2 regions of the Chryseobacterium salivictor genome follow, and region 1 is predicted to be linked to the other one. Evidence: riboswitches for the same ligand, from Rfam matches in the RefSeq annotation. Region 1 holds a riboswitch; the other holds the start of a gene.

Region 1 (14,974 bases):
AATATAAAAGTGTAGCAATGTAACGATGAAGACCATGATTGGTAAATTGTTACATCACTAAACTGGTACATTTTTTAAACGCGGTACGTAATCCTTCACCAAATCAGCGATGGCTTTGATATGTGGAGGTGTTGTTCCGCAGCAACCGCCAATAATATTGATGAGACCTTTTTCGGCATATTCGCGAATCTGTTCTGCCATAAATTCCGGGCTTTCATCGTATTGACCGAAAGCATTGGGTAATCCTGCATTGGGATAAGCAGAAATATAGAAGTCGGAATTTTTGGATAAAGTTTCCAAATAAGGCGTTAATTGTTTTGCTCCCAAAGCGCAGTTTAATCCAACACTCAATAAATTTAAATGAGAAACAGAAATTAAAAATGCTTCTGCGGTCTGTCCGCTCAAAGTTCGTCCCGAAGCGTCAGTAATCGTTCCCGAAACCATGATTGGAATTTTAATATTTCTTTCTTCCTGAATTTCATCAATCGCAAAAAGCGCTGCTTTCGCATTTAAAGTATCGAAAATTGTTTCGACCAAAAGAATATCTGAACCTCCGTCTAGAAGTGCTTCTGCCTGTAATTTGTACGCCAGTCGCAATTCATCAAAAGTAACCGCCCGAAAACCCGGATCATTCACATCCGGACTTAAACTCGCTGTTTTATTGGTCGGACCCATGGACCCTGCCACAAATCTAGGTTTATCAGGATTTTTTAAAGTAAACTCATCGCAAATTTTGCGCGCAATTTTTGCCGATTCATAATTGAGTTCGTAAACCAATTCTTCCATGTGGTAATCAGCCATAGCGATGGTAGTTCCCGAAAAAGTATTCGTTTCAATAATATCAGCATCGGCTTCTAAATACTTTCTGTGAACTTCTTCGATGGCGTGAGGTTGCGTAAGTGAAAGTAAATCGTTGTTTCCTTTTAGAGAATATTCCCAATCTTTGAATCGTTCACCTCGGTAATCTTCTTCTGAAAATTTATAGCGTTGAAGCATCGTTCCCATCGCCCCATCGAGGACGAGGATTCTTTCATTTAAGACTTTATAAAGTGCTGCTGTATTTTTCATTTTTTTCCAATAAAATTAAAATGACGGTTATTTATTTTCAGATAATCTCAGAATATCTCCGAACACACCTCTGGCAGTTACTTTTGCTCCGGCTCCGGCACCCATAATTACGATCGGATTTTCACCATAACTTTCGGTATAAATTTCAAAAATAGAATCTGAATCTTTTAACTGTCCGAGGGCAGAATTGGAAGGAACTGAAATTAACTGAACATCGAGTTCTCCTTTTTCTTGTTGCAAATCACCATGTAAATCTCCTACCAAACGCAGAACGTGATTTTCTTTTTGATTCTTTTTCACTTCATCAAAATGAGCATCCAAAACATCTAAATTGTTTAGGAAATCATTTCTATCGAGATTCAATAAACTTTCCGCAATTAAACTTTGAACATTGATGTCGCTAAATTCATTACTTAAATCGAGCTCTCTGGCCAGAATTAATAATTTTCGGGCGACATCATTTCCCGATAAATCTTCCCGGGGATCCGGCTCTGTGAATCCTTGCTCCATTGCTTCTTTCAAAACCGTCGAAAACTTCTCATCACGAACTGAAAAATTATTAAAAATATAACTGAGAGAACCGGAGAAAACGCCTTTTATCCTGGTAATATTTTCTCCCGACAAATGCAGTAATTTAATGGTATCAATTAAAGGTAAACCTGCTCCAACATTGGTTTCATATAAATATTTTTTATTTCTCTTATTTAAAACACGTCGGAAATCCCGGTATTCAGAAATAGATAAAGTGTTGAAAATCTTGTTGGATGAAACCAGATCGAAGCCGTTTTCTGCCAGAAGCGTATAGTTTTTCACAAAATCGACACTTGCGGTATTATCGACTACGATTAGGTTTTCGAGTTGATTAACCTGTGAAAACTGTATTAAGGAATCCATGTTCGATTCATGTTCCGCGACTAAAACGTCCTGTTCCCAGTTTTCATTAAACCCTTTTTTATTAAAGGCGATTTTTCTGGAATTTGCCACTGCAATAATTTTTAAATCAAGATTTTTACGATTCCTGATTTCTTTTGAATTTTGCAGAACCTGCTCAATCAGCGTCGATCCCACTTTCCCATGTCCGATCACCGCTAAATGGACCGTTTTAGGTTTTGAATTGATTTCGGCTTCGATGATGTTTTTCGCTTTCTCGTCCTGCAAAGAAGTGACCACGATATTGATCCTGTTTTCGGCCGCAATCTGATTCAGAATCAAAGGAAAAATATTATTCCTCGCCAGTTCCGACATGATCTTATTAAAATCTTGGGCAACAAATCCTAAAACAGAAACATTATTAATGCTGAAAATCTGACTTACTTTTCCTGATTTTCTTTCTTTTTCAAATTCATCGATCAAACAGTTCACTGCTTTTTCGGAATCACTTTCGTTCACCAAAACTGAAATGCCGTTTTCTATTGCCTGTTGGGAAATAACGCCCACGCTGATTCTTGCGTAAGTCAGTGCTTTGAAGATTCTGCCGTCGATACCGACTTCGCCTAAGAAATCTTTTCCTTCGAATTTGATGATGGATCTGTTTTTTAAAATCTTTATTTCGGTTTTATTTTTCATGAATGATGGTATTTAAAATTTGATTAAGTTGGTCGTATTCCATTAAAAAAGCGTCGTGCCCGTGAATGGATTTTATTTCGTGGTAGAAAGTATTTGATTTTGATTCGAGTAAAAACTGATAACATTTTTGCATATCAAAAGCGGGGAAAAACAAATCGGAATCGACAGCGATGAGATGAATATTGGCTTTGATTTTTTTGAGTTTCTTTTGATCTGTATTAATGGTCATCAGCAGATGATTCATCAACCGATAGGCATTCAGACTAAATCTCTCGTTTAATTTTTCACCGTGGAAACTGAGCCAGTCGTGGGATTTCAGAATCTGCTTTTCTGGATGAATTTCATTTTTAAATCTTTCATTTAAAGATGCCGGCGTTCGGTAACACAACATGGCGTGAATTCTGGCTTTTTGCAAAGGCTGATCATTTTGATTCAATAAGAATTGCTGAACCAAGCACTGCGCATGCAACCAATCGGAGGTTTTATAATCACAGGCTACCGGAATGAAACTTTCTGCCAAGTCGGGTTTTAATGCCAACATTTCCCAGCCAATCGCTCCGCCTAAGGATCCGCCAATCAAAGTATGAAGTCTGGAAATATTTAAAAATGATAAACCTTTAAGGAAAATAGCCGCAATATCTTTTGGTGTAAAATCCTGTTCATTTTCAATTAAATTTCCATCGAAACCATTCCCGGGAATATTAAAACAGATGACAGAAAAAGTATTGGTATCAATAATTTTATGCTCTCCGATTAAAGAATTCCACCAGCCGTTTTCTCCGGCAACATTCGAATTTCCGGTTAAGGCATGATTGACCAAAATAATTGGAGCAGCGTGTAAATCTTTACCATAAAGTTGATACGATAAATCAATATCAAGGATTTTTCCTGATACTAAATGATGATTTTTGAGTTTGAGATGTTGTAGCGAATTTTTCAATTTTTCTTAAAATTAAAATTGAAAATGCTACCTGAGAAAGGTAAAATAGGATTCTGTTATCTCTTCCCAAATCGGGATAGAATGTAGCACCTTCTCCGTTTCCGAAGGGTTGCCAAGGTTTCATTGAGTCTAATCTCTCCACCTTTCTTAATAACATTTTCAAATATGTAAATGAACTTATTTCGGTGCAAAGGAAAGCATTAAAATATAATCTCACAAATTTTAGGAATCTATTTTATTCCTTAATTTCGCACCAGAAATTATTTTAGAAAGATGACGGAGAAAGAAAGAATGCTCGATGAGAACTGGAAAACGTGGGGACCGTACGTAAGCAACAGACAATGGGGAACGGTTCGGGAAGATTACAGCAATGATGGAAATGCCTGGGGATATACAACTTACAACCAGGCCATCAGCAGAGCCTATCGCTGGAGTGAGGACGGAATCGCAGGAATCTGTGACTCTAAACAAAGATTATGTTTTGCTTTTTCATTTTGGAACCGCAAAGACAAAATGATCAAAGAACGTTTCTTTGGATTGAGTAATCATGAAGGAAATCATGGCGAGGATTTAAAAGAACTCTACTATTATCTGGATAATACACCGACCCATTCTTACATGAAAATGGTGTATAAATATCCGGTCAGTGAATTTCCTTATGACTATTTAATTGCAGAAAACGCAAGGAGATCGAAGCACGATCCGGAATTTGAGTTGATCGACACCGGGATATTTAATGACAATAATTACTTTGATCTTTTCATTGAATATGCTAAAATAAATCATGATGATTATCTAATCCGTGTCACGGCAGTAAACCGGAGCCGTCACAAAGCGCCGCTTGTTATTTTACCAACAATCTGGTTTAGAAACAACTGGAACTGGGGCTTCGGAGATTATCAACCTCAACTAAAATCTTCGGCAACCGGCGACATTGAAATTCATCATGAGTCTTTACCCGTCATCAAATTATATTCCCGGGATCAAAATACAGAAGCTCTTTTTTGCAATAACGAAAGTAATCCGGCTACAATTCATGGCGCGAGCAGTGAACCAAAATACTATAAAGACGGCATCAATAATTTTATAATTCATGACGACCGAAATGCTGTAAATCCTGACCAAACCGGAACTAAAGCCTGTTTCGCAATCGATACAGAAATTGAAGCCGGCGAAAGCAAAACTTTCGATTTCCGGTTGAGTCCGCATGATATGAAAAATGCTTTCTTTGACTTCGACGACGTTTTTAGTTTAAGAAAAAAAGAAGCCGACGAATACTACCAAGGAATCCAAAAAGAAATTACCGATGAAGAAGAAAAAATGATTCAAAGACAGGCATTTGCAGGACTATTATGGAACAAACAGTTCTACCATTATAATGTCTCTAAATGGCTGAAAGGAGAGCCGAAACTGAATGCCCCAAGAAATTTCCATCATCATGTGAGAAATAAAGAATGGGAACACATGCAGAATAAGGACATTATTTCGATGCCCGACAAATGGGAATATCCGTGGTTTGCGACGTGGGATTTGGCGTTTCATTGTGTCCCCTTTGCTATTCTGGATTCCGGTTTTGCGAAACAACAATTAAGGTTACTCACTAAAGAATGGTACATTCATCCGAACGGACAATTGCCGGCTTATGAGTGGGATTTCAGCGACGTCAATCCGCCTGTTCATGCGTGGTCCACTTTCCGGGTTTTTAAAATTGACCAGATGATCAACGGAAAACCCGATGTTCCTTTTCTGGAAAGTGTTTTTCAAAAATTATTATTGAATTTTACCTGGTGGGTGAACCGAAAAGATAAAAAAGGAAACAATGTTTTTGGCGGCGGATTTTTAGGCTTGGATAATATCGGTGCTTTTGACCGTAATATGGAATTCAAAAACGGCGACCATTTAGAGCAAGCCGACGGCACGAGTTGGATGGCGATGTTTGCTCTGAACATGATGCGGATTTCAATGGAACTGGCACAGTACAATCCGATTTATGAAGATATGGCGATTAAATTTTTCGAGCATTATCTCTATATCGCCGAAGCCATGGAAAATATCGGCGAAACGAAAAATGGTTTGTGGAATGACGAAGACGGTTTTTTCTACGACCTTCTGCAATTGAACAATGGCGATTCTATTTCCTTAAAATTGAGAAGTATTGTTGGGTTAATTCCTTTGTTTGCCGTAGAAATTGTAGAACACAGTATGCTGGAAAAACTGCCTAATTTTCTGGATAGAATGCAGTGGATTCTTAAAAACAAACCGCATTTGGCTGATTTGGTTTCACATTGGGAAGTAGAAGGAAAAGGCGGAAAACACCTGATGAGCATTCTGCGAAAAACCCGGCTGAAAAGAGTTCTGTGCCGAATGGTTGATGAAAATGAATTCTTATCAGATTACGGAATCCGTTCGATGTCGAAAATTTATGAAAATGAGCCCTATCTCTTCACCGTCGATGGCAAAGATTTCAAAGTGAAATATACTCCGGCAGAAAGTGATAGCAGCATGTTCGGGGGTAACAGCAACTGGCGCGGCCCCATTTGGTTCCCAATTAATTTTCTGATTGTAGAGAGTTTACAGCGTTTCCATTATTATTATGGCGACAGTTTACAGATCGAATATCCTACCAACAGCGGAAAAAGCCGGAATCTCGATTTTATCGCTACCGACTTGAGCAAAAGACTCTACTCGATTTTCAGTAAAGATGAAAACGGGAACAGGCCTTTCAATGGCGGAAATGATCTGTTGAACCACAATGAATTTTTCAAAAACTACATTATGTTTCACGAATATTTCAACGGTGATACGGGCGAAGGAATTGGTGCATCTCACCAAACCGGCTGGACGGCGACGATTGCAAAATTGATACAGCCGAGAATGGGTTCGCGGCCGAGGTAAGAATTATGAAGAAAGTGTCTCAATACTCCAACTAACCCTCAGAGATTCTAATATTTGAACCCTATGCTCGAACAGGAGTCCGTGAGAAAACCATAAAAGAAGCCGTTTCATATAGTTATGAGACGGCTTCTATTATTTTTAAATGTGATTGATCAGTTTCTACAAATTTTTAAATCTGTTCAATGGATTTCCGTTCGGTCAAGGATTTTTTCATTATAAAATTCTGAAAAATAAATATTACTAAAGTAAGACAAATGATAATTTCGGCAACAATTCCTGATACATATCCGATTTTATAAGCCATTGATTCAGTTGAACTGCTTATGATTATACTATCTTTAATAAATATTATTTTTCGTAATGCAGCAACACCTTTAACTAATAAATATATACACGCGACATAATAAAATATCTTTTTATTCATTTTTTTATTTAAAATTTTTACTATATTCCTACTTTCTCACCATTCACGAAAACCTCGTAATTCACCGTCACATTCGGTTCCAGGGTTTTAGAAACCGAACAGTATTTTTCGAAAGATAATGCAGCGGCTCGTTCGGCTTTTTTCGGATCTATATTTCCGTCAACAAAAAATGTAACCAAAATGGTTTTAAACGGTTTTGCTTCGTCAACCTGAATCCTTTCACCAACCACTTCTGCAGAAAATTTGGTAATTTCCTGTCTTTGCTTTTTCAGGATTGAAACCATGTCGATTCCGCTGCAACCGGCAACAGCCATCAAAAGAGTTTCCATGGGAGAAACGCCTTTCGTTCCTTCAGATTGCGACGTATTGTCTAAAAGAATTTTGTTGCCCAACGAATTGGTGCATTCAAACAAGTAATCATCGTTGATTCTATTTAGGGTAATTTTCATATCTCAAATTTATTAAAACTTTATTGGATTTCTATAAAAAAGCCAGTACACAAAAGCCAGTTTCTCATTTTTAAAAACTAAAAAAAATTGCAGACCATAACTTTTGCATTCTTTGATTTGCTCGTTTTTCACACTGAAACTTTTGTCTCTTTTGCGGTAAAATATATCATGTTTAAAGAAATTATAAAATTCCTCTCGCTTTAATTTCCAGATATTTATTGATGACTTCAATATTCAAATTTTCCGGCAAAGTATAAACCGTGTAAATCCCGTATTTCCGAAGTTCCTGAATAATTAATTTCTTTTCGTACTCGAATTTTTCGGCGATGATCTCATCATAGACTTCCTGAATATTTTCCGGATTCGTATTGATTAAACTCTGAAGTTCAGCATTTTTAAAGAAAATAATCACCAACAAATGGTTTTTTGCAATTCCGCGGAGATATTTCATTTGTCGGTTTACCGCGTCCAAAGTTTCAAAATTAGTAAAAAGTAAAATCAAACTTCTTTGTCCCACTGTATATTTTACATCCTGATACAATCTGCTGAAATCACTTTCGAAAAAATTAGTTTGAATATTATAAAGCGCTTCCGAAATCTTTTTCAACTGTCCTGATTTATTGTCGGCAGCCACTTTATGTTCTGTTTTTTTGGAGAAAGTCATCATTCCGGCACGGTCATTTTTTTTCAGGATAATGTGACTTAAAGCCATCGTTGCATTAATCGAATAATCGAGTAAACTTAATCCATTAAAAGGCATTTGCATCGTTCTGCCATTATCGATCAACATGAAAATCCGTTGCGATTTCTCGTCCTGAAACTGATTGACCATCAATTGATTTCTTTTCGAAGTCGCCTTCCAGTTAATCGTTCTTACGTCATCACCGGGCACATATTCTTTGATTTGTTCAAATTCCATCGTGTGACCCAGTTTGCGGATTTTTTTAATTCCACCCAAAAGAAATTCGTTTTGAAGCGCCATCAATTCATATTTTCTTAAATGAATAAAAGATGGATAACTCGGCAACACCGCTTCTTTCTGATAAGTAAATCTTCTGGAAACCAATCCCAAAGGCGATTCTACAAAAACATTGAGGTTCCCAAAACTGTATTCACCGCGTTCTTTCGGTTCAAGTAGATATTCAAAAAGCATATTTTTATTTGGTTTAATGGTTCTTTCAATATTGAAATCCCGCTTCTGAAACTGAAAAGGAATTTCATCAATCACTTTCGTTTTAATGGTAAACGGATAATTATTTTTTAAATCAATTTTTATCGAATTCTGATCACCGTTCGATAACTTTTCAGGTAAAATTCTTTGTGCCTGAACTGCCTTTTTTTGATTAAATAAAAGCATATAATCAACGATAAATACGATGAGAATTAAAACCAAAACCCCATGTGCAATCCACATTAAAACCGGAAAGAAAAACGCCAGAACGTAAGTAAATCCCACACCGAAAAGCGCGAAGAAAAGACGGTTGTTAAGGTATAGGTTTTTCATTTTTTAATGTTTTAATATTTTCACCACAAAATTCATTACCTCGGAATTTCTATCGCTTCCAAAATTTGACGGATAATTTCGTCAGCCGTTAAACCTTCCATTTCGCGTTCCGGGGAAACCATCACGCGGTGGCGAAGAACGGCGTAACTGGCTTCTTTGATATCTTCCGGCGTTACAAAATCTCGTCCACGAACGGCGGCAAATGATTTAGAAGCCGTCAGTAAGGCCAAACTCGCTCTGGGGGAAGCGCCCAAATAAAGGAATTGATTTTCTCTCGTATTCACAATGATTTTTGCAATATATTCGAGCAGCTGAGTTTCCACAACAACGTCTTTCACCAGATTTTGATAATTTTTCAACTGTGCGCCGGTAATCACTTTCTGCACAGCATCGGTTTTATCTTCCAGTTTATTTTCATGCTGATTTTTAATGATTTCTATTTCTTGCGAAAGATTTGGATAACCGACATTTATTTTGAAAAGAAAACGGTCGAGTTGCGCTTCCGGAAGGCGATATGTTCCTTCATGTTCGATTGGATTTTGTGTGGCGACCACCAAAAAAGGTTCCTGCATTTCGTATTGCTTCCCATCCATCGTGATTTGGCGTTCTTCCATCACTTCAAATAAAGCGGCTTGGGTTTTCGCAGGTGAACGGTTGATTTCATCAATCAAAATAAAACTGGAGAATATTGGTCCTTTTTTGAATTCAAATTCTGAATTTTTAACATTAAAAATTGACGTTCCCAAAATATCAGAAGGCATCAAATCCGGTGTAAACTGAATTCTGCTGAAACCGACCTCTACCGTTTTCGCCAGTAATTTTGCCGTGATGGTTTTTGCAACTCCGGGAACGCCTTCGATCAAAACATGACCATTAGACAAAAGTGCCACCAACAAATGTTCGATCATCGATTCCTGACCGATAATCACTTTCCCTATTTCGGTTTTTACACCTTCCAAACTTTGTTGAAGTTCGGTCATATCCAATCGCGGGCGAAATTCAGTATTTAGATTTTCTTGATTTTGAGTTGCAAAATTTTCCATAATTATTTTGGGTTGAATGGTCTTTTTTTTAATTAAAGTTGATGGATTTTATTGTAAAATCCCGTCTAACAATGTATTCATTTTTATTAAATCTTCTTTCATCACACTGGCATAAGGATCCTGTCCTTTCTTAATCAATTCGGTGACTTCTGTAATTTCCTCTACACTTTTTCCGGTTTTCAGATGGAGAAGATGAATGAATTTCTCATCTAAATCCTTGGTATCGATTAACAGATCCATTCTCACCCGATTGAGAAAATATTGCGCTTTTTTTGCCATCATATCATGGAAATCGCCTTCCTGCAAATATAAATTCCCGATGCTTTTTACAAATTCGACCGACTTATTTTTCTTCGGTTCAATCACGGGAACGATTCTCTGTTTGCGTTTCGCATTAAAAATGATAAACAATAAAAGTCCACCTAAAAACAACCACCAGGCGTAACGGAGCGCGGGTTTCGACAAAATAAACCGCAGTGGCGACCGGGATTCTGTTCTGTTTTTATTGGCTCCCGAAAACCAAACCGTTTCCCGGTCCGGAAGATAAGAAAATACATCCTGAACATATTTTTCATTCCCGGGCTTTAGCAAATAATAATTAGTTAAAATCAATGGTTCTGCATGTAAATAAAGATTTCCTTTGCCGTGACTGATTTTAATAAAATTCGCCATTTTACTGTCACTTTCCTCTTTTCCTAAGATTTCATCACTTTCAAGAATAAGTTCAAATCCTTTTCCAGACGGTAACTTATCGATTTTTAAAGAATCCTGAGCGAATTTTTCGTCGGTCAACAATAAAAGATTAGAATCTTCATAACTTATTCTTGAAGGTAAAAAACCGAGCGAGTCGGCCACTTTTTTATTGAAAGAATCTGAAATAATCATCGCATCGGATCCGCTTTCGACGTTCTGCAGAATTTTATTCCAGGATTCCGAATCGATTTCTGACTGGACGATTAAAATATTATGAGGTTTTAATTTTTGCGTTTTATAGAAATCATAAGGTGAAAGATCGGTTCGCTGTACTTTATTTTTTAAAAGGTGATCCACTTCTTTGCTAAAGATCAACAAACCAAAAGGCGACTTTTCATGAACATCGAAATTCTTGCGCCAATCGGTAACGTCGGATTTTGTCAGTTCCAGCAACGCCAAAACCGCCATCACGATGATGAAAATCAAGCCATATAATTTGAGTGTTTTATTCATGTTTCACTAAATCCCAATGAGATTTCTAGATCTTAAAATTTAAAAATTTCTGTTTAAAATAAAGATAATTTTCTTCATTAATCTCAAATTCGCCATACCAGACATACTCGAAAACGTAAGCCAGTTCTTTAAAACCCGATTTTACATCTTTTGATTTTAATTCTGAAAGATAATCTTTATTGGTTTTTTCGGGATTCCAGGCAATCAGTTTTTTATCGGCCAGTTTCTTTAAAACCAATAAAAACTGATAACGAACCGCGGAACGGTACTCTTTCTGACTTTCAAATTTTTCAATGCTTTCACTGAAATTTATTTCATGGATATTTTCGTGAAGATCCTGATCGTCGACATTGATTTTCTTATTTTTCTTACTGAAAAATAAATTTCCGTCTTTGCCCAGTAAAAATTTAATTAAAAAATAGAGCACAAAACCGATAATGATCACTGCGAAAATCCGCATGATATTTTCCGCATACGAAGCAGTTTTGCTGGGATCAACTTTTCCAAAAATCGCTTCCAGAATTTTCATTATTCTTTTCTGAATCTTTTGCCAGATCGATTCTCTGGGTTTTACCGTCGTGTAATCATAATCAGACCCTTTATATTTGGACTGAAATTTTTGATCAAAACTTTTTGGAAAAACAATATTATTGGTCGTAGGCTTTTCGAGCAGAAGAGAATCGGTGTAATATTGTCCGTTTTCATAAGTTTCCAACGAATCGGGAAAACGGGTAATGGGCGGTGGCGGAAGTTCCTTAGAATTCCCGGCTATAAACTGTAATATAAAAAAGAAGAGGAATATCCTAAATTTCATTGCTGCCAATCGTATCGATTTCTGATAAGTCTAAATTCCTGTGAAGGTCTGTGCGGCTGTCATAATACTGCAATCCGGAGTTTACAAAAATAACGTTAATCATTAAAAAAGAAAAAAGAAGGGAAATTCCGTAGATGATAAAAATAAAAATTCCCATAGTCCCTTCAAAAGGGTTTTGCTGCAATTCTCCCGATTGCGGAACCGTCATCATCCCGCCAAAAATAATCATCATCGGTATCATCGTGAAAATGGACGAAACCGTTTGAATGATTAAATACATCACGACGGTGGAACCCCAATATTTCCAAAAAGGAGATTTTTCCCGACCGTTTCGATAAGAGAACTGCGCTCTTACGGCATAACTCAAAGATTCGAAAAAACCTTTCCTGGTATTGAAATAATCGAACATTAAAAAATTAACGATGTTCATCAAAGTGGGTCCGACTAAAAATATCAGCAAAAACCCGATCAGGATAAACATCAACATCACCGATAGTCCGAAGACGATCATCGCCAGCGGTGTTACGATAAAAAGCAGTCCGAGAAACAATTTCAGAAACCGTCCGATATTGCTTTTCAGATCACTTAAAATATCGTCGGCTTTAATATTTTTATCACCGGTTTCAGTCAGCCTTTTCAGATACAGAATCGGGTACGAATAGGAAACCATCGTGACGGCCAGAAACAGAATAAACACAATAGTGGAAACGAAAATAAGCATCGTCTGGTTTTCCTGAAAATAAGCCTCAAAATAATAATTCTGTCCGCTGGTATTGGAACCCATCATTTGTGAGAATAATTCACGGTATCCTAAAACAAAAATCAGAACCATCAGAATTAATAAAATCCCGTTGATTAAAAGATAATTTTTAAAGTAGTTTTTTCCGTGTTCTTTAAAAAAGGCAAATGTGTCGCTAATAAAGGTTCCGAAGTCCCGTTTCTGATAAAACTGCATCATGTATTCTTGTTTTTTTTGCTACTGAATATGGATAGATAAAATAATAGTAACCGACCAATGAAAGCGTGCCGAAAATGATAAGTCCATTAATAATTCCCGGCATTACCAACGCATATCTTGTCACATAACCTTCGATAATTCCCGCGACAATAGTAAAGGGAACGGTACTTAAAAATATTTTAAAAGCATCTTTAAAACCCAATTTAAAGGAATTAAAACGCGAATAGGTTTTCGGAAATAAAATGGAAGCGCCTAAAATCAATCCTGCCATCGCTTCTACAACCATGCTGAAAATTTCGAAAACGCCGTGGAGCCAGATTCCACTCGCACTTTCTTTCAATGCGCCATGTTCGTGAAAAAAATACTGAAATGAGCCGAGCATAATACTGTTCTGCAACAAAGCATACAAAGTTCCTACGCCACCGAAAACGCCATAGACAAATAGAATAGCGCCGACTTTCAGATTGTTAAAAATGATGGCAATGGCACTTCCCCAATCCGAACCTTGCTGATAAACGCCCACCGCATTTCCCTTTTCAATATTCTCAAGCGTTGTATTTACATATTCATCACCCAAAATAATTCTGACAAATTCTTTATCATAATACGCTGAAATAAAACCGATTAACGTAAATATAATAAAAAATCCGAACGCATAAAACAAATACCTGCGGTACTGATGAACCAAAAGCGGAATTTCAGTTTTGAAAAACTCAAACAGTCGGTTTTGTTCGGCTCTTTTTGTTTTATAAATTCTTTGGAAAATAAGGGAAGAAAGATGGTTCAGGTAAACCGTGGTTTTGCTTTTGGGATAGTAGGTCTGTGCAAACGAAAGGTCATTCACCAAATTAATGTACAGCGAAGAGAGATCATCCGGATTTTTTTTAACTTTTCCCGCGATAACCTGCTCGATTCCCAACCATTTTTCTTTATTTTGTTTGATAAATGCAACCTCTCTCATCTGACGCTAAAATAATAAAAATATGTCGCTGATCGCTATAAATACTTCACAAAATGTAAATATTAATTTCAATACGGCAAGTATTGGCGAAAGAATCCTGGCTTTCTTTATTGATATTTTAATAAAAGCAGCCTATTTATTTGTTCTTTTTTTGGTGTTTTTTCGAATTCTAAATCTTGGTTCGGTGCTCGACGGTATGGATAATTGGTCGAGAATGGCAGTTATTCTCATCATCACATTTCCGATTTACATTTACACTCTGGTGTGCGAAAGTCTCATGGAAGGGCAGACTATTGGGAAGAAAATCGTCAAAATAAAAGTGGTAAAAATCGATGGATTTCAGGCTGGCTTTGGCGATTATCTGATGCGCTGGTTTTTCCGTCTGATCGATGTTTTCTCCAACTCCGGCGTGGTCGGATTAATCAGCATGATTGTTTCTAAAAACAACCAGCGGTTAGGAGATATCGCCTCCGGCACAGCAGTTATTTCTTTAAAAAACGGAGTGACTATTTCGCAGACGATTCTTGAAAACCTGAAAGAAGACTACGTTCCCCTTTTTCCGCAAGTCATTGCGCTGACCGATAACGACGTGAGAATCATTAAAGAAAATTATCAAAAAGCCTTGAAAATTGATGACCGACAAGTCGTTTCAAAACTCTCAACTAAAATTAAAGAAATCCTGAAATTAGAAATCGATCCAACGAAAATGACGGAGCGACAATTCATCAACGTCATCATCAAAGATTATAATTTTTATACCGGAAAAGATCTTTAATCTAAATCTTATGGCGCAGCGATTTTATCAAAACGAAAAACTGTATTTAAGCAGAAAAACGTCTTTTAATTTATTTTCCTTAAATTTAAAGAACAAAATCGATTATCATGAAATACGAAAATAACAGATCCGGAAACGGCGGCGTACTGATTTTAAGCAATGACGACGAAGAAGTTGGAAGATTAACCTACACCATTTTCCCGGACGAAAATAAATTAGTTATCTCTTACGTCTTGGTTCATTCAAAATTCGAAGGAAAAGGAATGGGCAAATACCTGGTCGAAGAAGGCATCAAATTCGCCAGAGAAAACAACTGGAAAATATATCCGCATTGCTCCTATGCGCGTTCCGTTATGCAACGAATGAAAGAC
Region 2 (14,974 bases), 190 kb from region 1:
TGGATTTCTATATCTAAATTCCGAAGCATATTCTACTTCTACAGGGATTCTTGCAAACTCCTCGATTAAATATTCTCCGATAAGACCGGCATGCCAAGAAGTACCACAAGCGATAATGGTGATTTTCTGTGCTTGGTTTAATCTTTCCAGGTTATCCCAGATTCCGGCCATTTTGATGATCCCTTCTTCTACCAATAGTCTGCCTCTTAAAGTATCGTGAATTGATTTTGGCTGTTCGAAAATTTCCTTTAACATGAAATGTTCGTAACCTCCTTTTTCAATCTGCTCCAAACTCAGTTTTAACTGTTGAACTTCCGGGGTAATTTTTACATTATCTTTAATATTTCTGATGTCAACACCGTTTTCTAAAGAAATAGTAGCCATGTGACCTTCTTCTAAATAAACGGCCTCTTTTGTAAATTCAACAAAAGGAGAAGCATCCGAAGCAATGAAATATTCATTATTTCCTAAACCGATGGCTAAAGGAGAACCTAATCTGGCAACCACCAATACTCCGGGAAAATCTTCGTGCATCACTGTAATTGCATACGCACCGAAAACTTCATTTAAAGCATAACGAACTGCCGTAGGGAAATCCATTTCCTCATTAATATCCATAATATATTGGATGAGATTCACCAATACTTCTGTGTCTGTTTCTGACTGAAAAGTAAATCCTTTCTCGGTCAACATAATTTTCAGGGTATCATAGTTTTCGATAATCCCATTATGAACCAAAGCGATTTTTTCATTATTTGAAAGATGTGGATGTGAATTTCTATCACTTGGAACCCCGTGTGTTGCCCATCGGGTATGCCCCATTCCTATATGTGCGGTACCTGCTAAATTTCCTGAAATAGCGACCAAATCATCTACTTTACCTTTCGTCTTTGAAACACTAAAAACTGAATTATCATTTTCGAGTACAATTCCCGCACTGTCATATCCTCTATACTCTAATCTGCGAAGCCCATTGATTACAACTTCATAAGCATCCTGAAAACCAGTATATCCTACAATTCCACACATATAATATCTTATTTTTTAGTTATTGTTTTTCTAATTATTGTTTTTGTCCGTAAGTCAGGATCAATCTTGCACTTTTATCATTGCCTGGATTTGTAAGATCGGTTCCTACCAATACCGCTCTGTTAGGGGTGTAACTTCTGGTATTAAAATTCTGAGCACCTAAAGAAGGATATAAAGATCCTACTAAATTACCTCCGGCATCTGTAGTATAAGCACCAACATTTAATATCAGATCGTAATTGCGTTCTTGTTTTTCAATAATATTTTTAAAGGTCTGCGTAATTCCAATATCATAGTATGCTGGATTTTTTTGCAAATCATAGGCTTTCACCAAATTATAAATTCCGGTGCCTGCTAAAGCACTCATGTCAAGCAAATAATTGTCAAGATATTCTTTCTCCCCTGGTTTAGGAGCTAAGTTTCTTTGTCTTACAACAAAATAATTAGGTTTTGCGTAATTATTAGACCAACTGGATACATCAGTATAGATACGGATTTTGGCTGAAATAATACCAATCTTATTATTGTTAAATAAAGTTCTGATATTGGCAACATCTGCAGCTGGAACCCGAAGACCAATTCCCGGGCCTCCCATTCCCTGTGCAAAAAGCTTTGCATCACCGGTTATTTGGTTTGTTGTCGCTAAAGCAGTTGCCGAAGGTGTTCCTGTACGGTTGAAAGCAATCTGATTAAAAAACGCATTAGAACCTCCCATATTCATCATGTACACCGACTGCTCTCTGGTGGTTACTCCATTAGTGACTTTATCATTTTTGTAATAAAGATTAAGCTCTGTGGTAGTAGGATCAAAATTAAGAAGATAGCCGTCGTTTTCATCAACAGAAACTTTAATCCCTTTAAAATATCTTATAAATGAAGCTGCATCGGCAAGCTCCGGAGAAGAGGCTTTATTAATAATCTTATTCGCAAAAAACGCACTGTCTAAAGGGATTCTCAGTGCAGCACTTCTTTCAAACAATACTGTATCATCACTCGTTTTGGTCACTTTAACCAAATGAACATTTCCGTCAAAAGTTTTTGCGCCAATCTGCGCACCTGTATTCACAACTTTGTTAGAATAAACGACATCCGTATTTGAACCTAAAAAGTCGGTAACTTCATAAACCTTAAAGTTCAAAAGCGTTTTCCCTCCAATTTTGGTATTACCATATTTAATCACTGGATAGGTACTGACAACTTTTTTCGACGGTACAGCACCTTCCGGATAAATATATTTATCATTGGTCACTGTAGTCACAGAATCTGCTGCATACTGCGGCTTAATGACCAATACCGCTGAATCCAGTTTTGCATTGGTTCCAAAATCGGGATTTGCTCCAGATAATCTAACCTGAGAAACGTATGCAGATTTCTGCATTCCAAATTGAGACTCCGAAAAAGCGCCCAAAGTTGCACTTTGCAACCGCGCCGCATCTGTTCTTATGGAATCGTGATTATTGGAATTATAAGCGATAATGGGGTAAGATACTTCCTTCCCTTTCGCTCCGTCTTGAAAAAATTGTGAACCCAACTGATCTGCATCCGGTTCACAATTCACTAAAATTAAACTCCCAATTACTAATGTTGCAGTAATTTTGAATAATTCTTGGATATTTCTTATCATTAAATATAAATTGATTTAGTATAATTTGTTGATTGAATCAGCGTCGATATATTCTGATTTGGCCGTTTTAGTATCGGTGAAAGCTTTGTTAAGATCCTCTTCAAGGAATTCATCACCTTTTATTACTAAATCAACCATATCGATACTTTCGATAACGAAACTCTGAAAACTTGGATTTTTAAACGCTTTTAGTCCGGTTATATTGTCGAACTTCATTTTTTCTTCTACAGATTCAGATAATGCCATGTTATCCTCATTATAAACAGAAAGCACTATTTTTGAATCATTAAAATAAGAATCATTTTTGTAAAAAGTCTTTAAATAAACCGGTATAAATGAGGCCATCCATCCATTCAGGTGAATCACATCGGGCACCCAGTTAAGCTTTTTGATGGTTTCGATCACTCCTCTGGCAAAGAAAATCGCACGTTCATCATTATCGGTGAAAGGCTGTCCTTTATCGTCGATGTAGAATTGTTTTCTCTTGAAATACTCTTCATTGTCGATGAAATAAACCTGCAATCTCTCTCCCGGTAAGGATGCTACCTTAATAATCAGGGGTTGATCCAAATCATTAATAATAATATTCATTCCGGATAGACGAATTACCTCATGCAATTGAAATTTTCTTTCGCTGATCTGGCCAAATTTTGGCATAAACACTCTCACATCATTTCCGTCTTGGTGCATTTTGAGTGCCATTTTACTCACCATTGTCGCCATATTGTTATCTTCCTGATAAGGAGACATCTCCGTGGTTACATATAAAATCTTTTGGTTCGGCATAAATTCTAACTTTCTTCTAAATTTTTGGGCAGAATATTCTACAAGGCAAATTTACGAAATTTTAATGTAATAATTTTTAATTAACATTAATTAAGATTATTACCCAAAAAAAATGACAGTATTCTAAAAAAATCATAAAAATTTACCTGCCCGTTTGCGGGAAATTGTTATTTTTACAAGGATAATCTAATTAATTATGGAAATTTTCAGAGACAAAAAAACACTTATAGATTACGTCGAAAGACAGAAAGAAATGGGCAAAAAAATCGGTTTTGCTCCAACAATGGGTGCATTACACGAAGGCCATCTTTCACTATACAAAATAGCCGCCGCAGAAAACGATCTGGTTATTTCCTCCATTTTCGTGAATCCTACTCAATTCAATAATCCTGATGATTTAACCAAATACCCGCGTGATACCGAACGGGATATTGCGCTGCTGAAAAACACCGGAATTGTTGATGCCTTATATCTGCCAGAAGTTGCCGATCTCTATCCAGACGGACTAAAAAGTAAATCCTATGATTTCGATGGTCTGGAAAATGAAATGGAAGGTAAGTTTCGTCCCGGACATTTTGATGGAGTAGGAACAGTAGTAGAAGAACTGTTAAGACAGGTAAAACCCAACAATGCTTATTTCGGGGAAAAAGATTATCAACAATTGGCTATTATCGAAAAGCTGGTCGACCAGCTACACCTTCCTGTGAAAATCCACGGTGCACCAATTTATCGGGAAGCAAATGGGCTCGCCATGAGTTCTCGAAATGAAAGACTAACCCCTGTTCAAAGAGATGCAGCCAAAGTGATTCACGATACTTTGTTAAAAGTAAATGACTGGTTCCGGGTCATTACCGTTCCTGAAATAAATAAACGCGTGAAAGATATTTTTGATGACCAGCGCGGAATGACTTTAGAATATTTTGAAATCGCCGATGAAAAAACTTTAAAACAAACCGATTTCTTTTATAAAGATAAAAAGTACCGCGCGTTTATCGTCGTAAATGTTGGTACAGTGCGGTTAATTGACAATTTGCATTTGGATTAAATTCTTTGAAACCTAAAAAAGAGTGTACTTATATTGATGCTCAACTCCGAATATTTGAAAAATAAATGACAACCTATAAATACTTTTCATAAATTCCCCTGGGTATCCATCTTAAGGGGATTTTTTGTATGTTTAACTTTTTATTAATTAACCTCTTATCAAAAACGAAAACATGAAAGCACTGCTCTATCTTGCACTCCTGCTTCCCGTCAATTTTCTGGCGCAGGAAAAAACAAATTCCGAAAAATTCTGGACACAATTAGCAGCACATTGCGGAAAAGCGTATGAAGGTGAAATAATTTCCGGAGGTGCTGAAGGCGACGGATTTACCGGCAAAAAACTCATAATGCACGTTCGGTCATGTGAAAAAAAAGAGATCAAAATTCCTTTTTTCGTAGGTGACGATAAATCCCGAACGTGGGTCCTGCATATGAATCCCGATAAAATTTTAAGTTTAAAACACGACCACCGAAATCCCGACGGAACCGAAGAAAAAGTAACGCAATATGGTGGCACAAGTTCAAATGTAGGTCTGGAGAACCTTCAAATGTTTCCTGCTGATGCACATACCACCCAGATGTTGCCGAAAGCAGCTACCAATATTTGGTGGTTCACCATTGATGGTGAAAGTTTCACTTATAACCTTCGCAGAGTCGGAAGCGACCGTTTGTTCACCGTACGATTTGATTTGACTAAAACGATTGAAACACCAGGCGCGCCTTGGGGAACAAAAAATTAAAATCAATCGCTAAATCATAAATCCAGTATAAAAAACATCCATTTTGAGTCTACAAAATGGATGTTTTTTATTGCCGAATAGCTGATTATTCAACCCTGAAAGAAACCTTACAAACGCATCCGTAAGTTGAAATTTCACCATCTTTCACATGGCATTTCATATCTTTTACATAAACGCTGTCGATGTTTTTTATGGTTCTCGAAACTTCTTTTACGGCATTTCTCACAGCGTCATCGAAACTAATTTCTGAAGTAGCAATTACTTCAAGTACTTTTACAATCATAACAGGTGTTTTTAGGTTACCCTAAATTTAATTTAAACATTTCAAACCAAAGAAGATTTAACAAACTTTAATACAATACATTAAGGAATAAATTTTAATCTAATCATTAGGTGCTCAGATAAAAATCCCATACAAAAACAGAAAAATTAATGATCAAATCTGAACCAGTCATTCTGAAATCTGCGATTATCAACTCCAAAATTTGAGCTTAAACGATAAAATAACAATACCTATTTTTTAAATAAAGCGAAATCATAAAAAAATACTGTTACTATTTAAATCTACTTATAAATCAATAGTTTAAAAAAAAAACGTAAAATGTAACTGGCATTTTTTGGAGATTCAAAATATTTATATAGATTTGCAGTCTTAAACGTTCTTTAAAACATCGCAACTTATTCAGAAAAGTGGAGGGAATTGACCCTATGAAACTTTGGCAACCTGTTTAGAAATAAATAAGGTGCAAAATTCAACTCGCCAGCGCGGGAAAGATAAGTCAGATATTAAAATTTAGAAAATAGAATTTCTATATATTAAGCTCTTTTGATTTGTCGAAAGAGCTTTTTTTATGCTCTTTCGACAAGTATTTTCAAAGGATAAGTTGCAAAATTTAAAACAAATTAATTAAAATATGAGCAATTTAAAATTTGAAACTTTACAGGTTCACGCCGGTCAAACCGTAGATCCAACCACCAACTCACGAGCTGTTCCGCTCTATCAAACCGCCTGCTATACTTTTAATGATGCAGATCATGCAGCTAATCTTTTTGGGTTAAAAGAATTCGGAAATATCTATACGCGACTGATGAATCCAACCACCGATGTTTTCGAAAAAAGAATGGCTGCTTTGCACGGCGGTATCGCAGCTTTGGCAACAAGTTCGGGACATGCCGCACAGTTTTTAGCATTGACCAACATCCTGCAAAACGGCGACAATTTCGTGAGTTCTCCCTATTTATACGGCGGAAGTTATAACCAGTTCAAAGTCTCCTTTAAAAAATTAGGGATAGAAACGCGCTTCGCAGATAATAATGACCCAGAAAATTTCGACCGGTTGATTGACGAAAATACGAAAGCCATTTATTTGGAAACCATTGGAAATCCAAGTTTAAATATCCCGGATTTTGAGGCAATTGCGGAAGTTGCCAAAAAACACGGTATCCCATTAATTGTCGATAATACTTTTGGTGCTGGCGGTTATCTTTTTCAGCCCCTGAAGCATGGTGCGAATATCGTGGTAGAATCTGCTACCAAATGGATTGGTGGGCACGGAACTTCTATAGGCGGAATCATTATTGATGGTGGAAATTTCGATTGGGGTAACGGAAAATTTCCGCAATTATCCGAACCTTCTGAAAGTTATCACGGCTTGGTATTTTCAGATGTTTTTGGGGTAGATTCTCAGTTTGGAAATATCGCATTCATCATTAAAGCCAGAGTTGAAGGTATGCGTGATTTCGGCCCTGTGATTTCTCCTTTCAATTCTTTTCTTTTGTTGCAGGGTTTAGAAACATTGTCGCTTCGCTTAGAAAGAACGGTGAGCAATGCGCAAACCATCGCTGACTATTTGGAAGATCATCCTAAAGTAGAAAAGGTACTATATCCGGGATTATCGAGTTTTCCGGATCATGAAAATGCCAAAAAATATTTAAAAAAAGGTTTTGGCGGCGTGCTTAGTTTTGATATTAAAGGAGGAAAAGAATCCGCTGTGAAATTCATTAATCATTTATCCCTGATCAGTCACGTTGCGAATGTTGGAGATTCGAAAACTTTGATTATCAATCCGTCATCAACGACTCACGAACAACTTTCTGAAGCCGAACAAGAAAAAGCAGGCATTCGCCCAGGTCAAATAAGATTGAGTGTGGGAATCGAACATATTGACGATATTATCGCTGATTTGGAATCAGGTTTTTCGATCATTTAATTATTAAAGTTAAAAGAAAAGAGTGAATAATTTCACTCTTTTTTTATTTAATAAATATTTAGTTTATAATCTAACAGAGGAAATTTAGCCATTTTATTTTTCTCAAGTTTCCTTGTAAAACTACTTCAATCATCGAAGTACAAATGCATCCGCAGAATCTTTCAACGCAAAAAATTAAAAAATTCAGAAGCAACTTCAGAGGAGTCAGAGATCGGGCGTTTTTTCTATTCAGACTACAAAATATTTTGGTAGTGTCTTAAAGAGTGTGTAAAAAAAATGTTGTCGTTGTTGTTGATTTGGTTTAGAAATGTGGGTAACTTTAAGCGAAGCGTAAAAAAGTTATCCATATTTCTAAATCAAACCGCTACTTCTATGTTTGCTTTTTTTTAAGTTCCTCTATTTCTCGAAACGTTGTTACTGGATAACTGTAAGATTTATATTCTTTTTCCATCGCAACAGAACCCATTAAAAAAAGTATTGATTCTGGACTAGACATCGCTCCACGCATTTTCAAAACCCTTTTGTAATCCCTGTTCAAGCGCTCGATCCAGTTCGTTGTATAAATCCTTCGCTGGATCGAGGGTGGATAATTTAAGTAGGTAAAATAAGCGATGTTTCGCTCGTTTGAGAACGATTTCAAACTTGAATAACTTTTTTGGTACTTCTCTACAAAACTACACAAATTTTTAAATGCTTCTACAGCAGTGATACTTTTTGTTTCAATAGCAAATGTTTCCAGTAGTTCTTTACCAATTTCCAGTCTTTTTGTACGTGGAAAAACTGCTAATATATTCCGTTTGATATGCACCACACAAAGCTGATGTGAAGCATTGGGAAAGGATTCTGCAATCGCATTCTCAATTGAAGTCAAACCATCTGAGGCAATTAATCCAACACTTTGTACACCTCTTTCTTTTAGGGATTCCAGTTCCATTTGCCACAATGTAGCACCTTCTGTTGGATGATTGACAATACTCAGAACTTCTCTTGATCCGTCTTCTTTGATCCCCAAAATCGTGTAATAACCTTCTTTACTAACTGATTTGTCTCTTCGTGTATGTACAAAAGTAGCATCAATATAAAGTACCAAATAATGTGATTCTAATTTTCGTTTTAGCCAAATATCAACTTCCTCACGACTATCTTTCATCAGATAACTAATCTGCTGTTTGCTGTATTCTTTGCCATAAATCTCTTCGTATACATCGCTAACCTGCTCCGTGGTTAAGCCACGACGATATAAACTGAAAATTAATTTGCGGCGTTCTTCATCTTCGTTGCGAAGTACATTTAATAAAACTGGATAAAATGTACCATTTCTTGTTCTTGGTACTTTTAAAATCATCTCTTTGCCAAATCCCCTGGCTTTTCTCTCCCGGTATCCATTGCCATAGTCTCCTTCATTCTCCTGCTGATGAAGATGTCTTTCACTTTTCATAAAAGCATTTAAGGTTAATTGCATCAATAAGTTGCTCCCATTTTCAGAATTTGCGACATTTAATAATAAATCCGAAATTTGTTCTGTGTAAAGTTCATAAGTCTGTACATTTATTTGTTGTAATTTAAAAATACAACTTTTTACTTTACACACTTTTTTAGTACAGTATCAACTTTTTGCTTAGTCCCCAAGTTTTGAAACTGATCCTTTTCTTTTTTATTTCAGTATTTTCTCTGATTTCAGGTCACAAAAAAAAGCCCATCAAAATAAATTGATGAGCTTTAAAAAAACTGGCGGCGACCTACTCTCCCGCGTTAGCAGTACCATCGGCGCTAGAGGGCTTAACTTCTGTGTTCGGAATGGGAACAGGTGAGCCCCTCTGCTAAAACCACCCTAAAGGTTGTTTTGTACAAAAGGTTGTACAGTATATGTATATTAGTAGGTTATAGATGCTAGGTGGTAGACCGTGGTCTATCATCTATCCGTCTATCATCTTTTAGTCTAACTAAAAAATCGATAAAAACGTTCACAAAGAGCAAACCTTGTTGCACTTCCAAGTACCTTAATTAGGCAATAAATCTACGGGTAATTAGTACTACTCGGCTATGACATTACTGCCTTTACACCTATAGCCTATCAACGTTGTCATCTCCAACGACCCTTAAAAGATGTCTCATCTTGAGGCAGGTTTCGCACTTATATGCTTTCAGTGCTTATCCTTTCCAAACGTAGCTACTCAGCGGTGCTCCTGGCGGAACAACTGATACACCAGAGGTTTGTTCAAATCGGTCCTCTCGTACTAGATTCAAGCCCTCTCAAACATCTAACGCCCGCAATAGATAGAGACCGAACTGTCTCACGACGTTCTGAACCCAGCTCGCGTGCCACTTTAATGGGCGAACAGCCCAACCCTTGGGACCTTCTCCAGCCCCAGGATGTGACGAGCCGACATCGAGGTGCCGAACCTCCCCGTCGATATGAGCTCTTGGGGGAGACTAGCCTGTTATCCCCGGAGTACCTTTTATCCTATGAGCGATGGCCCTTCCATACGGAACCACCGGATCACTATGTCCTGCTTTCGCACCTGATCGACTTGTAGGTCTCACAGTCAAGCACCCTTATGCCATTACACTCTACGCACGGTTACCAAGCGTGCTGAGGGTACCTTTGAAAGCCTCCGTTACTCTTTTGGAGGCGACCACCCCAGTCAAACTACCCACCACGCAATGTCCTTCCGTTAAGAAGTTAGGCTCCAAATAAACAAAGGGTGGTATTTCAACGTTGACTCCACCGACACTAGCGTGCCAGCTTCAAAGTCTCCCACCTATCCTACACATTGTTTATTCAAAGTCAATACGAAGTTATAGTAAAGGTTCACAGGGTCTTTTCGTCCCATTGCGGGTACTCGGCATCTTCACCGAGACTACAATTTCACAGAGCTCATGGTTGAGACAGTGCCCAGATCGTTACACCATTCGTGCAGGTCGGAACTTACCCGACAAGGAATTTCGCTACCTTAGGACCGTTATAGTTACGGCCGCCGTTTACTGGGGCTTCAGTTAATTGCTTCGGTTACCCTAACAACCTTCCTTAACCTTCCAGCACCGGGCAGGTGTCAGACCCTATACAGCATCTTTCGATTTAGCAGAGTCCTGTGTTTTTGATAAACAGTCGCCTGGGCCTCTTTACTGAGGCCAGCATTGCTGCTGGCGTCCCTTCTTCCGAAGTTACGAGACTATTTTGCCTAGTTCCTTAACCATGATTCACTCTAGCACCTTAGGATTCTCTCCTCGACTACCTGTGTCGGTTTTGGTACGAGTTGCTTCACTTCGGCTTTTCTTGGAAGCACTTTCCCTACAACAACTTCGCCCGAAGGCTAGGTCTTGACTATTCCGTCAGTCTCCAGTAAGTACGGCACTCCGTCCCCTTTTTAGTGTGAGCAAGTATGGGAATATTAACCCATTATCCATCCACTTCCCCTTTCGGGTTCGCGTTAGGTCCCGACTAACCCTCAGCTGATTAGCATGGCTGAGGAAACCTTAGTCTTTCGGTGAGGGGGTTTCTCGCCCCCTTTATCGTTACTTATGCCTACATTTTCTTTTCTGTCCGCTCCACAACATCTCACGACACTGCTTCGGCGCAAACAGAATGCTCCCCTACCAGATATAATTCAAAAATTATAAATCCATAGCTTCGGTACTATACTTATGCCCGATTATTATCCATGCCGAACCGCTCGACTAGTGAGCTGTTACGCACTCTTTAAATGAATGGCTGCTTCCAAGCCAACATCCTAGCTGTCAATGCAGTTCAACCGCGTTATTTCAACTTAGTATAGATTTGGGGACCTTAGCTGTTGGTCCGGGTTCTTTCCCTCTCGGACATGGACCTTAGCACCCATGCCCTCACTGCTGCGAAACATTTATTAGCATTCGGAGTTTGTCAGGAATTGGTAGGATTTGACTCCCCCGCATCCAATCAGTAGCTCTACCTCTAATAAACTTGTCGCAACGCTGCACCTAAATGCATTTCGGGGAGTACGAGCTATCTCCCAGTTTGATTGGCCTTTCACCCCTACCCACAAGTCATCCGAAGACTTTTCAACGTCAACCGGTTCGGTCCTCCACTTTGTGTTACCAAAGCTTCAACCTGCCCATGGGTAGATCACAAGGTTTCGCGTCTAATACTACTAACTAAGCGCCCTATTCAGACTCGCTTTCGCTCCGCCTCCGTACCTGAAGTACTTAAGCTCGCTAGTAAAATTAACTCGTAGGCTCATTATGCAAAAGGCACGCCGTCACCCAACTTGTGGGCTCCGACCGCTTGTAGGCGTACGGTTTCAGGTTCTCTTTCACCCTTCTATTCGAAGTGCTTTTCACCTTTCCTTCACAGTACTTGTTCACTATCGGTCTTTCAGGAGTATTTAGCCTTGGAGGATGGTCCCCCCATATTCAGACAGGATTTCACGTGTCCCGCCCTACTCATTTATCATCTATGTATGCCTTTTAAATACCGGGCTATCACCGTCTATGGCTGTTCTTTCCAGAACATTCTTCTAAACATATAAAGACTTTTGGGCTAATCCGCGTTCGCTCGCCACTACTTACGGAATCTCTTCGATTTCTTTTCCTCCGGGTACTTAGATGTTTCAGTTCTCCGGGTTTGCTCTCTAATAAATTAGAGTGACTGGTCTTCAACCAGCCGGGTTGCCCCATTCGGACATCTGCGGATCAATTCGTGTGTGCCGATCCCCGCAGCTTTTCGCAGCTTACCACGTCCTTCGTCGCCTCTGAAAGCCTAGGCATCCGCCATACGCCCTTAACGATTTCTTTCCTAATAATATATTAGTTCAGTTTTTTGTCTAACATTGCTGTTAGACTAGTTTTATTTAAACTCGGCACTCGAAAGTGCTCGGTTTTCTCTTTGTGATGTTCTTATCGTTAATGTCAATGATCTTGTATCTTATTAATCGTCTAATGAACAGAAATTGTTTTTGGCTCTTTCCGTAACTTTTAAACTAAACGCTTAATACGTGAATAATTAAGGTATCGCTCCTTATAATAAACATTCTATTATGTCTATTCTGCCTCCTCTGGCATCATTCTTAATTCTATATTGTAAATATCTTCTGTGCTTGCTTCTTTTTGAAGCGTTTCGTTACATCTCTGTAACTATTCTCACTATATTGCTATAGTATCGTGGAGAATAAGGGAGTCGAACCCTTGACCTCCTGCGTGCAAGGCAGGCGCTCTAGCCAACTGAGCTAATTCCCCGCTAGTCTGAGTAGGTGAGTGATCAGTAATTGAGTCTTTGAGTACTGCTACTCTACAACTCATCTATTTTACAACTCCTGTACTCGCAATTAGTAGTCTCGGGCAGGCTCGAACTGCCGACCTCTACATTATCAGTGTAGCGCTCTAACCAGCTGAGCTACGAGACTCTCAATGAGTAATGGGTGATGGGTAATTAGTAATGTTTTTACTTAATTCCTCCCTCATACTCTATCTCTTTCCCTGATTACTAATCCTAGTGGGTATATTTTTAAATAATCAACCGTCCAAATAAGAAAAAACTGAAGCTAACTTTGAGCAAGTGCTCTGATACTTGCGTATCGTGTTGTTTGTTTATACTCTCCTAACGGAGAGTCTCAAAAATGAGATGTTCCAGCCGCACCTTCCGGTACGGCTACCTTGTTACGACTTAGCCCTAGTTACCTGTTTTACCCTAGGCAGCTCCTTTTACGGTCACCGACTTCAGGTACCCCAGACTTCCATGGCTTGACGGGCGGTGTGTACAAGGCCCGGGAACGTATTCACCGCGCCATGGCTGATGCGCGATTACTAGCGATTCCAGCTTCATAGAGTCGAGTTGCAGACTCCAATCCGAACTGAGACCGGCTTTCGAGATTTGCATCACATCGCTGTGTAGCTGCCCTCTGTACCGGCCATTGTATTACGTGTGTGGCCCAAGACGTAAGGGCCGTGATGATTTGACGTCATCCCCACCTTCCTCTCTACTTGCGTAGGCAGTCTCACTAGAGTCCTCAACTAAATGTTAGCAACTAGTGACAGGGGTTGCGCTCGTTGCAGGACTTAACCTAACACCTCACGGCACGAGCTGACGACAACCATGCAGCACCTTGAAAAATGTCTTGCGAAAGGTCTATTTCTAAACCGGTCATTTCCCATTTAAGTCTTGGTAAGGTTCCTCGCGTATCATCGAATTAAACCACATAATCCACCGCTTGTGCGGGCCCCCGTCAATTCCTTTGAGTTTCATTCTTGCGAACGTACTCCCCAGGTGGCTAACTTATCACTTTCGCTTGGTCTCTGAGACTTGCGCCCCAAAAACGAGTTAGCATCGTTTACGGCGTGGACTACCAGGGTATCTAATCCTGTTCGCTCCCCACGCTTTCGTCCCTCAGCGTCAGTTAAATTATGGTAACCTGCCTTCGCAATTGGTGTTCTAAGTAATATCTATGCATTTCACCGCTACACTACTTATTCCAGCTACCTCTAATTTACTCAAGACCGACAGTATCAACGGCAGTTTCATAGTTAAGCTATGAGATTTCACCACTGACTTATCGGCCCGCCTGCGGACCCTTTAAACCCAATAAATCCGGATAACGCTTGCACCCTCCGTATTACCGCGGCTGCTGGCACGGAGTTAGCCGGTGCTTATTCGTACAGTACCTTCAGCTATCTACACGTAGATAGGTTTATCCCTGTACAAAAGAAGTTTACAATCCGTAGGACCGTCATCCTTCACGCGGGATGGCTGGATCAGGCTCTCACCCATTGTCCAATATTCCTCACTGCTGCCTCCCGTAGGAGTCTGGTCCGTGTCTCAGTACCAGTGTGGGGGATCTCCCTCTCAGGACCCCTAAAGATCATCGACTTGGTGAGCCGTTACCTCACCAACTATCTAATCTTGCGCGTGCCCATCTCTATCCACCGGAGTTTTCAATATTAAATGATGCCATCTAATATATTATGGAGTATTAATCTTCCTTTCGAAAGGCTATTCCCCTGATAAAGGTAGGTTGCACACGTGTTACGCACCCGTACGCCGCTCTCTCTATTCCGAAGAATAAATACCGCTCGGCTTGCATGTGTTAGGCCTCCCGCTAGCGTTCATCCTGAGCCAGGATCAAACTCTCCATTGTATGTTTGTCTGACTCACTCAAAGTTATTACCGCTTTAGTTTTTCCTTACTTTTTTGGTTGTTATTTGTATGTCAATGATCTATTGTTCTTTTCGCGTATATCCGGAAACTCTTTCTGTCGTTGGTTCCGAATTGCGAGTGCAAAAGTATAACGTTTTTTATTAATGACCAAATGTTTTTGAAAGAAATTTAAAAGTTTTTTAAGTAACCAATAATCTCTCCTCATACCCATCCAATCCGCTTCTCCTTCGCTCCCATACTCTTTCGATTTGGGATTGCAAAGATAAGAAGTTTTTGTTAATCCACAAGCTTTTTTAAAATTAAATAAAAGAAATCTAACCCTCCTACCCTTTCTACATTACCTGCTCTGTCTACTTCGCTACTCTGTTTATTAGAGTGGTGCAAATGTAGTTCTACTATCTGTATCCCGCAACTT

What was found. A riboswitch is a leader RNA that binds a small molecule or an ion and turns the genes downstream of it on or off. The one in region 1 is predicted to bind S-adenosylmethionine.
Region 2: it holds a riboswitch for S-adenosylmethionine, as region 1 does, so the genes downstream of both, NBC122_RS01655 (O-acetylhomoserine aminocarboxypropyltransferase/cysteine synthase family protein) here and NBC122_RS02430 (alpha/beta fold hydrolase) in region 1, are expected to answer to the same signal.

Annotation. Positions count from the first base shown of each region.
Region 1 covers NZ_CP037954.1:518,554-533,527, forward strand. Annotated here, with positions in the region: gene NBC122_RS02420 (homocysteine S-methyltransferase family protein) at 58-1,068, opposite strand; gene NBC122_RS02425 (ACT domain-containing protein) at 1,096-2,634, opposite strand; gene NBC122_RS02430 (alpha/beta fold hydrolase) at 2,624-3,574, opposite strand; SAM riboswitch class I at 3,628-3,731, opposite strand; gene NBC122_RS02435 (MGH1-like glycoside hydrolase domain-containing protein) at 3,848-6,469, shown strand; gene NBC122_RS02440 (OsmC family protein) at 6,914-7,342, opposite strand; gene NBC122_RS02445 (DUF58 domain-containing protein) at 7,524-8,846, opposite strand; gene NBC122_RS02450 (AAA family ATPase) at 8,882-9,889, opposite strand; gene NBC122_RS02455 (DUF4350 domain-containing protein) at 9,938-11,095, opposite strand; gene NBC122_RS02460 (DUF4129 domain-containing protein) at 11,121-11,909, opposite strand; gene NBC122_RS02465 (DUF4013 domain-containing protein) at 11,899-12,867, opposite strand; gene NBC122_RS02470 (stage II sporulation protein M) at 12,824-13,828, opposite strand; gene NBC122_RS02475 (RDD family protein) at 13,851-14,603, shown strand; gene NBC122_RS02480 (GNAT family N-acetyltransferase) at 14,711-14,974, shown strand, end outside.
Region 2 covers NZ_CP037954.1:327,059-342,032, forward strand. Annotated here, with positions in the region: gene glmS (glutamine--fructose-6-phosphate transaminase (isomerizing)) at 1-1,029, opposite strand, end outside; gene NBC122_RS01630 (DUF4270 family protein) at 1,064-2,653, opposite strand; gene NBC122_RS01635 (glycogen/starch synthase) at 2,669-3,439, opposite strand; gene panC (pantoate--beta-alanine ligase) at 3,636-4,484, shown strand; gene NBC122_RS01645 (hypothetical protein) at 4,657-5,223, shown strand; gene NBC122_RS01650 (dodecin family protein) at 5,309-5,506, opposite strand; SAM riboswitch class I at 5,899-6,004, shown strand; gene NBC122_RS01655 (O-acetylhomoserine aminocarboxypropyltransferase/cysteine synthase family protein) at 6,138-7,433, shown strand; gene NBC122_RS01665 (IS256 family transposase) at 7,804-9,024, opposite strand; rRNA gene rrf (5S ribosomal RNA) at 9,160-9,267, opposite strand; rRNA gene NBC122_RS01675 (23S ribosomal RNA) at 9,441-12,203, opposite strand; tRNA gene NBC122_RS01680 (tRNA-Ala) at 12,571-12,644, opposite strand; tRNA gene NBC122_RS01685 (tRNA-Ile) at 12,738-12,811, opposite strand; rRNA gene NBC122_RS01690 (16S ribosomal RNA) at 13,023-14,539, opposite strand.